Regions from separate parts of the Yersinia entomophaga genome, predicted to be linked through region 3. Evidence: predicted binding sites of a transcription regulator. Region 3 holds the regulator's gene; each other region holds the start of a gene.

Region 1 (3,283 bases), 1.2 Mb from region 3:
AGTGTATTAAAAATCTTTAGCATCGGGACATTCCGTGGTTTTTTGCTAGGCGCGTACGCGTGAATATAAACAGGATATTACCAAAAATGGGCGCTTAAATAACCCAAGGATATATTGAAACGCGATCCTTATTGCATTGCAAGGTCAGCCATCGGTAAAACCTACTGAATAACGCAATTTTAAGCGGTTTGACGTTTAAAGGTGATGATAAAAAGCGCGGATGAAAGCGGTGAATTTATTGGGTTATAAATAGCTTTATTAATCAGCCACATTGCCCCACTAATGCTTTTCTGCCTCTCCTGGCCAGAGCGGGTTGGAAAGGCGCGAATACTGACTCAATCCGGCAGATGTGTTATAAGAGCCGTCTAAAGAGTAGCGACTCACTTTGTGATTCCACATATTACACTAGCAGGAATATTATTATGGTTACTTTTCATACTAATCACGGCGACATCGTCATCAATACTTTCGCTGACAAAGCGCCGGCTACCGTTGAAAACTTCCTGAATTACTGCCGTAAAGGTTTCTACGACAACACTATTTTCCACCGTGTTATCGATGGTTTCATGATTCAGGGCGGCGGTTTTGAGCCTGGCATGAACCAGAAAGAAACAGGTGCGCAAATCAAGAACGAAGCGAACAACGGCCTGAAAAACACCCGTGGTACTTTGGCAATGGCGCGGACTAACGATCCGCACTCTGCTACCGCTCAATTCTTCATTAACGTAGCTGACAACGACTTCCTGAACTTCCGTTCAGAGCGCGCTGACGGCTGGGGCTACTGCGTATTCGCTGAAGTGGTCGAAGGTATGGACGTTGTTGATAAAATCAAAAGCGTTGCAACCGGCCGTAGCGGCATGCATCAGGACGTTCCAAAAGAAGATGTGATCATCAAAAGCGTTACCGTTAGCGAGTAATTGCGACGGAATGCGCACGCTTTTTATAGCAGATTTGCATCTTAGCGTTCAGGAACCGGCAATTACTGCCGGTTTTCTGCGTTTTTTACAGCGCGAAGCCATTCACGCCAACGCTTTATATATCCTAGGCGATCTATTTGAAGCGTGGATTGGTGATGACGATCCGCTGCCGCTGTATCGTCAGGTCGCCAGTGCCCTGAAAGACTTGCACCATCGGGGAATTCCCTGCTACTTCATTCACGGCAACCGTGATTTTTTAGTTGGAAAACGTTTTGCTGCCGAAAGCGGTATGATGCTGCTGCCAGAAGAACAAACTCTCGAACTGTATGGTCGCAAAATTTTAATCCTGCATGGCGATACGTTATGCACAGATGATGCGGATTATCAGCATTTTCGTCGCCGGGTTCACAATCCCATTATCCAATGGTTATTCCTGTCCTTACCTCTTTCCTGGCGTTTACGCATTGCCGCTTCGATGCGGAAAAACAGCCAACAGAATAATAAAGACAAATCCGAAGCCATTATGGATGTGAATAACGCAGCTGTGATTGATGCTTTCCAACGCAATGGCGTGGAGTGGATGATTCACGGTCATACACATCGTCCAGCGATTCATCCCCTTAAACTGGCAGATAAAACCGTACATCGCGCCGTATTGGGTGCCTGGCATGTGGAAGGATCGATGATTTGCGTCACTCCTGAAGCTATCGAGCTGATCGAATTCCCGTTTTAAACCTTACTGCCAAATCCTGAAAAATCCTGCTTTTTCGTACAAAAACCAGCTACGCAACCGTTTTCCTTGCCTGTGGCTCATGGTATGCTCTACGCCCTCTTCGCCAGACACAATTCGCTCTGGCCGACGTTTGCACAATCACAGGAGCTTTACACCCATGGGAGCCAACCTCGATTCGGCTATCACAGCCGGGGTTAAAATCGCAATAGTTATGGGGTCTAAAAGTGACTGGGCCACCCTGCAGTTCGCTGCTGACGTGCTCACCGAATTGGATGTCCCTTTCCATGTGGAAGTGGTTTCCGCTCATCGTACCCCGGATAAATTATTCAGTTTTGCCGAACAGGCAGACGCTAATGGACTGGATGTGATCATTGCCGGTGCCGGTGGCGCAGCGCACCTTCCGGGTATGCTGGCGGCGAAAACGCTGGTGCCGGTGCTGGGCGTGCCGGTACAAAGCGCAGCGCTGAGCGGCGTAGACAGCCTTTATTCCATTGTGCAAATGCCGCGCGGTATCCCTGTGGGGACGCTGGCGATTGGCAAAGCAGGCGCAGCCAACGCGGCGCTGCTGGCAGCACAGATTTTAGCGCTGCACGATAAAACTCTCGCAGGGCGTCTGGCTGCGTGGCGTCAAAACCAAACTGATGAAGTGCTGAATAATCCCGATCCGCGGGAGGATGCATGAAGCCGGTTTGCGTATTAGGTAACGGGCAGTTGGGGCGCATGCTGCGTCAGGCCGGAGAGCCGCTGGGAATCGCCGTTTATCCAGTAGGATTGGACGCAGAACCCGAAGCCGTGCCTTATCAGAATAGTGTGATTACCGCTGAAATTGAGCGCTGGCCGGAAACCGCACTGACCCGCGAATTGGCTACTCACAACGCCTTCGTTAACCGAGATATTTTCCCGCGTTTGGCCGATCGCCTGACGCAAAAGCAATTGTTGGATAGCCTGAATTTAGCCACCGCGCCTTGGCAATTACTCGCTAATGCCGAACAGTGGCCGCAGGTGTTTGCTTCTCTGGGTGAGCTGGCGATTGTTAAACGTCGCGTCGGCGGTTATGACGGACGTGGGCAGTGGCGTTTACGTCCCGGCGAGCAAGATAGCCTGCCTGCGGACGCCTACGGTGAGTGCATCGTCGAGCAAGGCATTCATTTTTCTGGCGAAGTTTCTCTGATTGGCGCACGTAGCCATGATGGGGAAACGGTATTTTATCCGCTAACCCATAATCTGCATGAAGACGGCATTTTACGTATCAGCGTAGCGTTACCGCAGCCAGATGCCAAATTGCAGGCTCAGGCAGAAAGCATGTTGTCCGCCATTATGAATGAGCTGGGTTATGTCGGCGTGATGGCGATGGAATGCTTTATCGTCGGCGACAACCTGCTGATCAACGAACTGGCTCCCCGCGTACACAACAGCGGTCACTGGACGCAAAATGGCGCGTCCATCAGCCAGTTCGAATTGCATCTGCGCGCTATTCTGGATTTACCACTGCCAAAACCGGTGGTTAGCACCCCTTCGGTCATGGTGAATCTCATCGGCACTGCGGTTAATTTGGCATGGCTTTCACAGCCTCTGGTTCATCTGCATTGGTACGAAAAAGAAGTGCGCGATGGGCGTAAAGTCGGGCATTTGA
Region 2 (3,283 bases), 1.9 Mb from region 3:
GCCATAAACGTTAGGGAAACGAATTTCTGGCGCAGCGGAAGCAAAGTAAACTTTCTTCGCTCCGGCTTCGCGAGCCATTTCCACGATCTGTTCGGACGTAGTGCCACGCACGATGGAATCATCCACCAGCAGCACGTTTTTATCCCGGAACTCGGCGCGGTTGGCGTTCAGTTTACGGCGCACAGACTTACGGCGTTCCTGCTGCCCCGGCATGATAAAGGTACGGCCCACATAGCGGTTTTTAACAAAACCCTGGCGATACGGTTTATCCAGAATACGGGCGATTTCTAACGCGATATCGCAGGAAGTTTCAGGAATCGGAATAACAACGTCGATATCCAGATCTTCCCATTCCTTGGCAATTTTAGCCCCTAACTTCTGACCCATGCGTACACGGGCGCTGTAGACCGAGATTTTATCGATAAAGGAATCAGGGCGAGCAAAATAGACATACTCGAACAAGCAAGGATTGTACTTAGGATTTTCTGCGCACTGGCGAGTAAACAACTGGCCTTTTTCGGTGATATACACCGCTTCGCCCGGAGCCACATCACGCAGAAATTCAAAGCCTAGCGTATCCAGCGCCACACTTTCAGAGGCAACCATATACTCATTACGGCCATCAACCAGGGTGCGTTTACCAATCACCAAAGGGCGAATACCGTTCGGATCGCGGAAAGCAACCATACCGTGGCCTATGATCATCGCTACGCAGGCATAAGCACCGCGAATAAGCTGATGCATGGCGGCAACGGCAGCAAAAATATTGTCTGTTTCCAACGGATAATGTTGGAAGCGATCCAGTTCGCTGGCGAAGATATTTAGCAGAATTTCTGAATCAGAAGTGGTATTCACATGACGGCGGGAGACTTCGAACAACTGCTTTCTCAGCTGGTGAGCGTTAGTCAGATTGCCGTTGTGAGCCAGCGTAATACCAAACGGTGAGTTAACGTAGAAAGGCTGGGCCTCAGAGGCGCTGGAGCTGCCGGCGGTTGGGTAGCGGACGTGACCAATGCCCATATTTCCCTGCAGCCGGAGCATATGCCGGGTTTCAAAAACATCCTTCACCAAACCGTTCGCTTTACGCAGACGGAATCCATTATTGGCATCAATGGTGACGATGCCTGCGGCATCCTGACCTCGGTGCTGAAGCACCGTTAACGCATCATAAATCGACTGGTTTACCGGTGTAAAACCGGCGATACCGACAATACCGCACATGTGTCTTTCCTCATAAGCCGCTCCGAATCGGTAATTGATTCGGCAAGAAACTCGACGTGCTCTGCAGGTAGTCAAAGAACCACCTGATGATATAACTGAACTGCGGAATCAACTGCGACTGTTTCCAGTCTTCACTTTGTGAGAAGCCGGTAAAGGTATCCAGAAAGAACAGCATGGCGGCAACGATCAACACACCTCGCAGTGCGCCGAAACAGATCCCCAACACTCTGTCCGTTCCCGATAACCCGGTACGCTCAACCAGCGAGCCAATCACGTAGTTAACAATTGCTCCGACGATCAATGTCGCAATGAACAAGATGCCGATCGCGATGCCATTGCGTACGAGTTCGTCTTCAAAACGCGTGAAGTAAATGGCAAGATAAGCATAAAAATGGCTGGCAACAAAAAACGCACATCCCCATGTCACAAGTGACAATGCTTCACGGACAAAACCCCGGATCAAGCTGACTAAAGCAGAAAACCCGATAATTCCTATAATGACGTAATCAATCCAAACCATGACTATTCCAATGATGAAATCGCCCCTACATCCTGTTCGCGGCGAATTCTAACAGAAAAAGAAAACGTTTGCGTAGGGGAATTCCTGCGCTCCGATAAATAAAGTGCGGCGATTTTAAAAACAACAATCGCCGCACAAACTTAGCTATAACCCCTTGCCAGCCGTCGTTCTACCGCGGCGGGACAAGGGTAAATCACTTTAGCGGCCGGTATTGTATGCCTTAACCTGCCCGTTCAGGCCGCTTAGGGCATTCAGTTCAGGCAACGCCGATTGCAAATTCTGCTTTGAAGCATCCGGGCCAACGAATACGCGGGTAATTTCACCCTGAACCGGCGTAGCCGGCACGGTATAGGCGCGATGACCCGATAAGCGTAACTTCGCTACGATCTCATTCACTTTGGCCGCGTTTTTCAGCGCCCCCAGTTGAACCACATAGGCCTGTCCTGTCGGCGCTTTTTCTTCCACTTTCGCCTCAGGTTTGGTTTCTATCGGCTTAACTTCAGGCTTAGGTTTCACCTCAACCGGTTTAGGCGCGGCCTGTTTCTTCTCTATTGGTTTAACTTCTATCGGTTTAACTTCTATCGGCTTAACCTCTACCGGTTTTGGCGGTACAGGCTTAGTTTCAATAGGCTTACTGACGACCAGTGGCGGAGTTGCAACGCTACCTGCATCGTTAGCTGCCTGAGAGGCTGATTCTTCACCTTTATTGGCTCCGAGGGCTTCCGCTGCACCTTCTGGCGGCTGCGTCGGTAAAGGCTGGTTCACCGGCGGCACCACGTCGATTTCTTCCGCATCGCCGGGCTTAGGTACTAATGGAATAGCGGCAAACTCATCCTCATAATGCTTTTTCTTACCATCCAGCAAACCGGGTAATAAAATGACGCCCAGCGCCACCAAAATGACGGTACCCACTAAACGGTTCTGGAATTTACTGGCCACTCACACTCCCCGTTTTCAATGCTTCCATCACATGAGCCACGGTAAGGAAAGACCCACACACGATAACCACGTCTTCCGCTGTCGCATCCTGCATGGCCTGACGCCACGCCGTTGCCACATCGGTAAATTGCCGCGATGCTTCAAGATGCTGCGCCAAAGCTGCCACGCTGGCTCCCCGCGGCCCTTCCAGCGGCGCACAGTACCATTCATCAACCTGCGGGCTTAAACACGCCAGCGTACCTGGGATATCTTTATCCGCCAGCATCCCCACTACCGCGCGAACTTTACCCTGGGTCGCCGGTAATTGAGACAGGCGATCGGCGAGATAACCGGCGGCATGAGGATTGTGAGCAACGTCCAGAATCAGCATAGGTCGTTCACTGACAATTTGGAAACGCCCCGGTAACTGCGCCGCGATCAGCCCCTGACGGATAGCTTCCTCAGCGATCTGGAGCGGCGAATAGTGCAATACCGCCAACGCCGTGGCTGCATTAGCCAAGGGGACGTTTGGCAACGGCAGATCCTTTAGTTCAGAGGCTCCGCACTGCCAGTTCCAGCTAGAATCCTGTTGGCTAAATTTCCAGGCTTCATCGCGGCGATACA
Region 3 (3,283 bases):
TGGATTATCACTACGGCAAGCACCACAACACCTACGTGGTAAACCTGAATAATTTGATTAAAGATACCGAGTTTGCTGGTCAATCGCTGGAAGAGATCGTAAAAACCTCCACTGGCGGTATCTTCAATAACGCCGCTCAAGTATGGAATCACACCTTCTACTGGAACTGCCTGGCGCCAAACGCCGGTGGCGAACCGAAGGGCGCAGTAGCCGAAGCGATCGCCGCATCTTTTGGGTCTTTCGCGGAGTTCAAACAACAGTTTACCGATGCTGCCGTGAAAAACTTTGGCGCGGGTTGGACCTGGCTGGTGAAAAAACCGGACGGCTCGCTGGCGATCGTGAGCACTTCTAATGCAGCAACGCCGCTAACCACTTCGGATAAACCATTGCTGACTGTCGATGTGTGGGAGCACGCTTACTATATCGATTACCGCAATGCGCGGCCGACTTATCTGGAAAACTTCTGGGCGCTGGTTAACTGGGCGTTCGTAGAGAAAAATCTGGCCTGATTAGCTGGCTAATATCAAGGGCGGATAACGGCTCCGCCCTTCTCGCTCAAAATCTGTACAGCTCTAAAACAGTCAGGGTTTAGTTCATTACCGCTGTAAAGCTAAAGATCATAATCACTGCCAACGAACCAATAGTAGTAATCAATGACATTTTCAGATCAGTATCCATATAAACTCCTCAGTCGGTTAATTTGGGTGGATAAAGGCACATAGTTAGTGTGTAAAACGATTTTCCCACAGTTCGAGAATAAAATCTTGTTATCATTACTCACTTTATAACGTTGATTAGATCTTTCACTTTTTCTTTAAATCGGCCAAAATCCGCAGTTCATTACTGCGTACCGACCAATAACGCCTAAAAACCCCTTTCAGACTAGCGCGCTGACGAAAATAACCAGCGGAACTGATGATATCTGTCTGAAAGGGTTCGAACAACGCAGGCAAACGATTAACATAATACTTACCTGCTGTAACAGGTCAGTTTAGGAGTCATTCTTTTTATGGCAACGATTAAAGATGTGGCCAAACGCGCGGGCGTTTCCACCACCACCGTTTCGCACGTCATCAATAAAACACGTTTCGTCGCCGAAGACACCAAGGCCGCCGTGTGGGCCGCCATTAAAGAGCTGCACTATTCGCCCAGTGCCGTCGCACGAAGCCTGAAAGTCAATCACACTAAATCGATTGGTTTGCTAGCCACTTCCAGCGAAGCACCCTATTTTGCGGAAGTGATCGAAGCGGTAGAAAATAGCTGCTATAGCAAAGGCTATACGCTGATTTTGTGTAACTCTCATAATAATCTGGATAAGCAGAAAGCGTATCTGGCTATGCTGGCGCAAAAACGCGTCGACGGTTTGCTGGTAATGTGTTCCGAGTATCCAGAGCAACTGTTGGGCATGCTGGAAGATTATCGCAATATTCCGATGGTAGTCATGGATTGGGGCACCGCGCGCGGCGATTTTACCGACTCCATTATTGATAATGCCTTTGAAGGCGGTTATTTGGCTGGCCGTTATCTGATTGAACGCGGTCATCGCGATATTGGAGCCATTCCGGGGCAACTGGCTCGCAATACTGGCGGTGGGCGTCATCAGGGCTTTATCAAAGCGTTGGAAGAAGCCAATATTAAACTGCGTGATGAATGGGTGGTTCAAGGGGATTTTGAACCGGAATCCGGTTATAAAGCCATGCATCAAATCCTAACGCAGAAACATCGCCCAACCGCGGTATTCTGCGGCGGCGATATTATGGCTATGGGCGCTATTTGTGCTGCCGATGAATTAGGTTTACGCGTTCCGCAGGATATTTCGGTGATCGGATATGACAATGTGCGAAATGCGCGCTATTTCTCACCGGCACTGACCACTATTCATCAGCCAAAAGAACGTTTGGGCGAAAGCGCCTTTGCAATGTTGCTGGATCGCATTGTCAGCAAACGTGAAGATCCCCAAACCATTGAAGTACATCCAAAACTGGTTGAACGCCGTTCTGTTGCTGATGGTCCTTTCCGCGATTATCGTCGTTAAAACCGCTGTGGGAAGCCGTTTAGCCCGTTGAAACGGCTTCCCGCGTGTTTTCTACACCGTCCCCCGCTCGCAGCCATTCGGCATTCAGCGTTTCCGTATCCCCAAGGTACTCCAGCAGCCACGCCATAGCGGGCGAATGGTTGTTTTGCTCCCAGCTCAGGCAGCAAGGGCTATCTGGCAAGGGCTGAGCCAGCGTAATAATCACCAGTTTCCCCTGTTTGGCCAGCGGCTCGACGCGATGCGCCGGAACCATACCAATACATAAACCGTCACACAGACAGTCAATGCCCGTTTGCCAATCCGGTGCCACCAGCCGTCGCTGGTTGTCCAGCGTCCAGGTATCGCGCTTCGGCAGATTACGGGCAGTGTCCTCAATGCAGAGCGAAGGGTAAGGCCGCAGCTGATCGTCGGTCAAAGGGCCGCTCTGAGATGCCAGCGGATGAGTGGCACTGACCACGCAGTGCCAGTTCATAAACCCCATATCACGGAAGGTAAAGCGCCCACCGACTGGCACCGCACGCGTCGCACCAATAGCCACATCGGCACGACCATCCGCCAGCGCATCCCACACGCCGTTGAATACCTCAAAATGCACCCGCAGTTCGATATCGGGGAAATGACGATAAAAATCCAGCACCAACTGACGGCTGCGTAACGGCTTCACAATAATGTCGATAGCAATATCCAGATGGCCGCGCCAACCGTTAGCGACCTGCTGACATTGACGACGCGTATCAATCATTTTTTTGATAACAGTTCGCGCTTCTTTAATAAACAGCGCTCCCGCTGCCGTCAGTTCCACATCGCGGTGTCGTCGTTCAAACAGTGGCACTGCCAGCCATGTCTCGAGTTGTCTGACCGTATAGCTGACGGCAGAAGGCACGCGATGCAGTTCTTGTGCAGCAGCGCTAAAACTACCGGTTCTGGCAACCGCATCAACCACTTCCAATGAATATTCCGACCACATTGCCTTGCCTTCAATTATTTTCACACCAGTATGCAAATATTACCGTTTCACAGGGGAATAGCCAGCCGGATAGAATGCCCCCCGCATTAATTCTCCTGCAAAGATAACCTGCTTTCGGATTGTAGCCAGGCGGCAACGCCGCGAATCCCAAGGAACCGAGCCACTAAGTGACTGGGGTGAGCGAAGGTAGCCAACACCGCTGCGGTTCGAAAGATAACGGGTATACAGATAAACGAGATAAATAACGAAAATGAAAACATCCACTAGCTTTATGTTCTACC

The links. Region 3 encodes PurR, which represses purine synthesis genes. Its sites were predicted from a motif close to CANGCAAACGTTTGCNTG; they were not measured.
Positions count from the first base shown of each region.
Region 1: a site for PurR is predicted at 1,701-1,718, ahead of purE (5-(carboxyamino)imidazole ribonucleotide mutase). Genes of this name have one in related genera too.
Region 2: a site for PurR is predicted at 1,799-1,816, ahead of cvpA (colicin V production protein). Genes of this name have one in related genera too.

Region 1 covers NZ_CP010029.1:164,909-168,191, reverse strand. The annotation lists gene cysS (cysteine--tRNA ligase) at 1-23, opposite strand, end outside; gene ppiB (peptidylprolyl isomerase B) at 423-917, shown strand; gene PL78_RS00860 (UDP-2,3-diacylglucosamine diphosphatase) at 928-1,650, shown strand; gene purE (5-(carboxyamino)imidazole ribonucleotide mutase) at 1,808-2,332, shown strand; gene purK (5-(carboxyamino)imidazole ribonucleotide synthase) at 2,329-3,283, shown strand, end outside.
Region 2 covers NZ_CP010029.1:3,667,193-3,670,475, reverse strand. The annotation lists gene purF (amidophosphoribosyltransferase) at 1-1,221, opposite strand, end outside; gene cvpA (colicin V production protein) at 1,232-1,741, opposite strand; gene dedD (cell division protein DedD) at 1,940-2,680, opposite strand; gene folC (bifunctional tetrahydrofolate synthase/dihydrofolate synthase) at 2,670-3,283, opposite strand, start outside.
Region 3 covers NZ_CP010029.1:1,325,153-1,328,435, forward strand. The annotation lists gene sodB (superoxide dismutase [Fe]) at 1-509, shown strand, start outside; gene cydH (cytochrome bd-I oxidase subunit CydH) at 589-678, opposite strand; gene purR (HTH-type transcriptional repressor PurR) at 1,010-2,035, shown strand; gene punR (DNA-binding transcriptional activator PunR) at 2,055-3,002, opposite strand; gene punC (purine nucleoside transporter PunC) at 3,253-3,283, shown strand, end outside.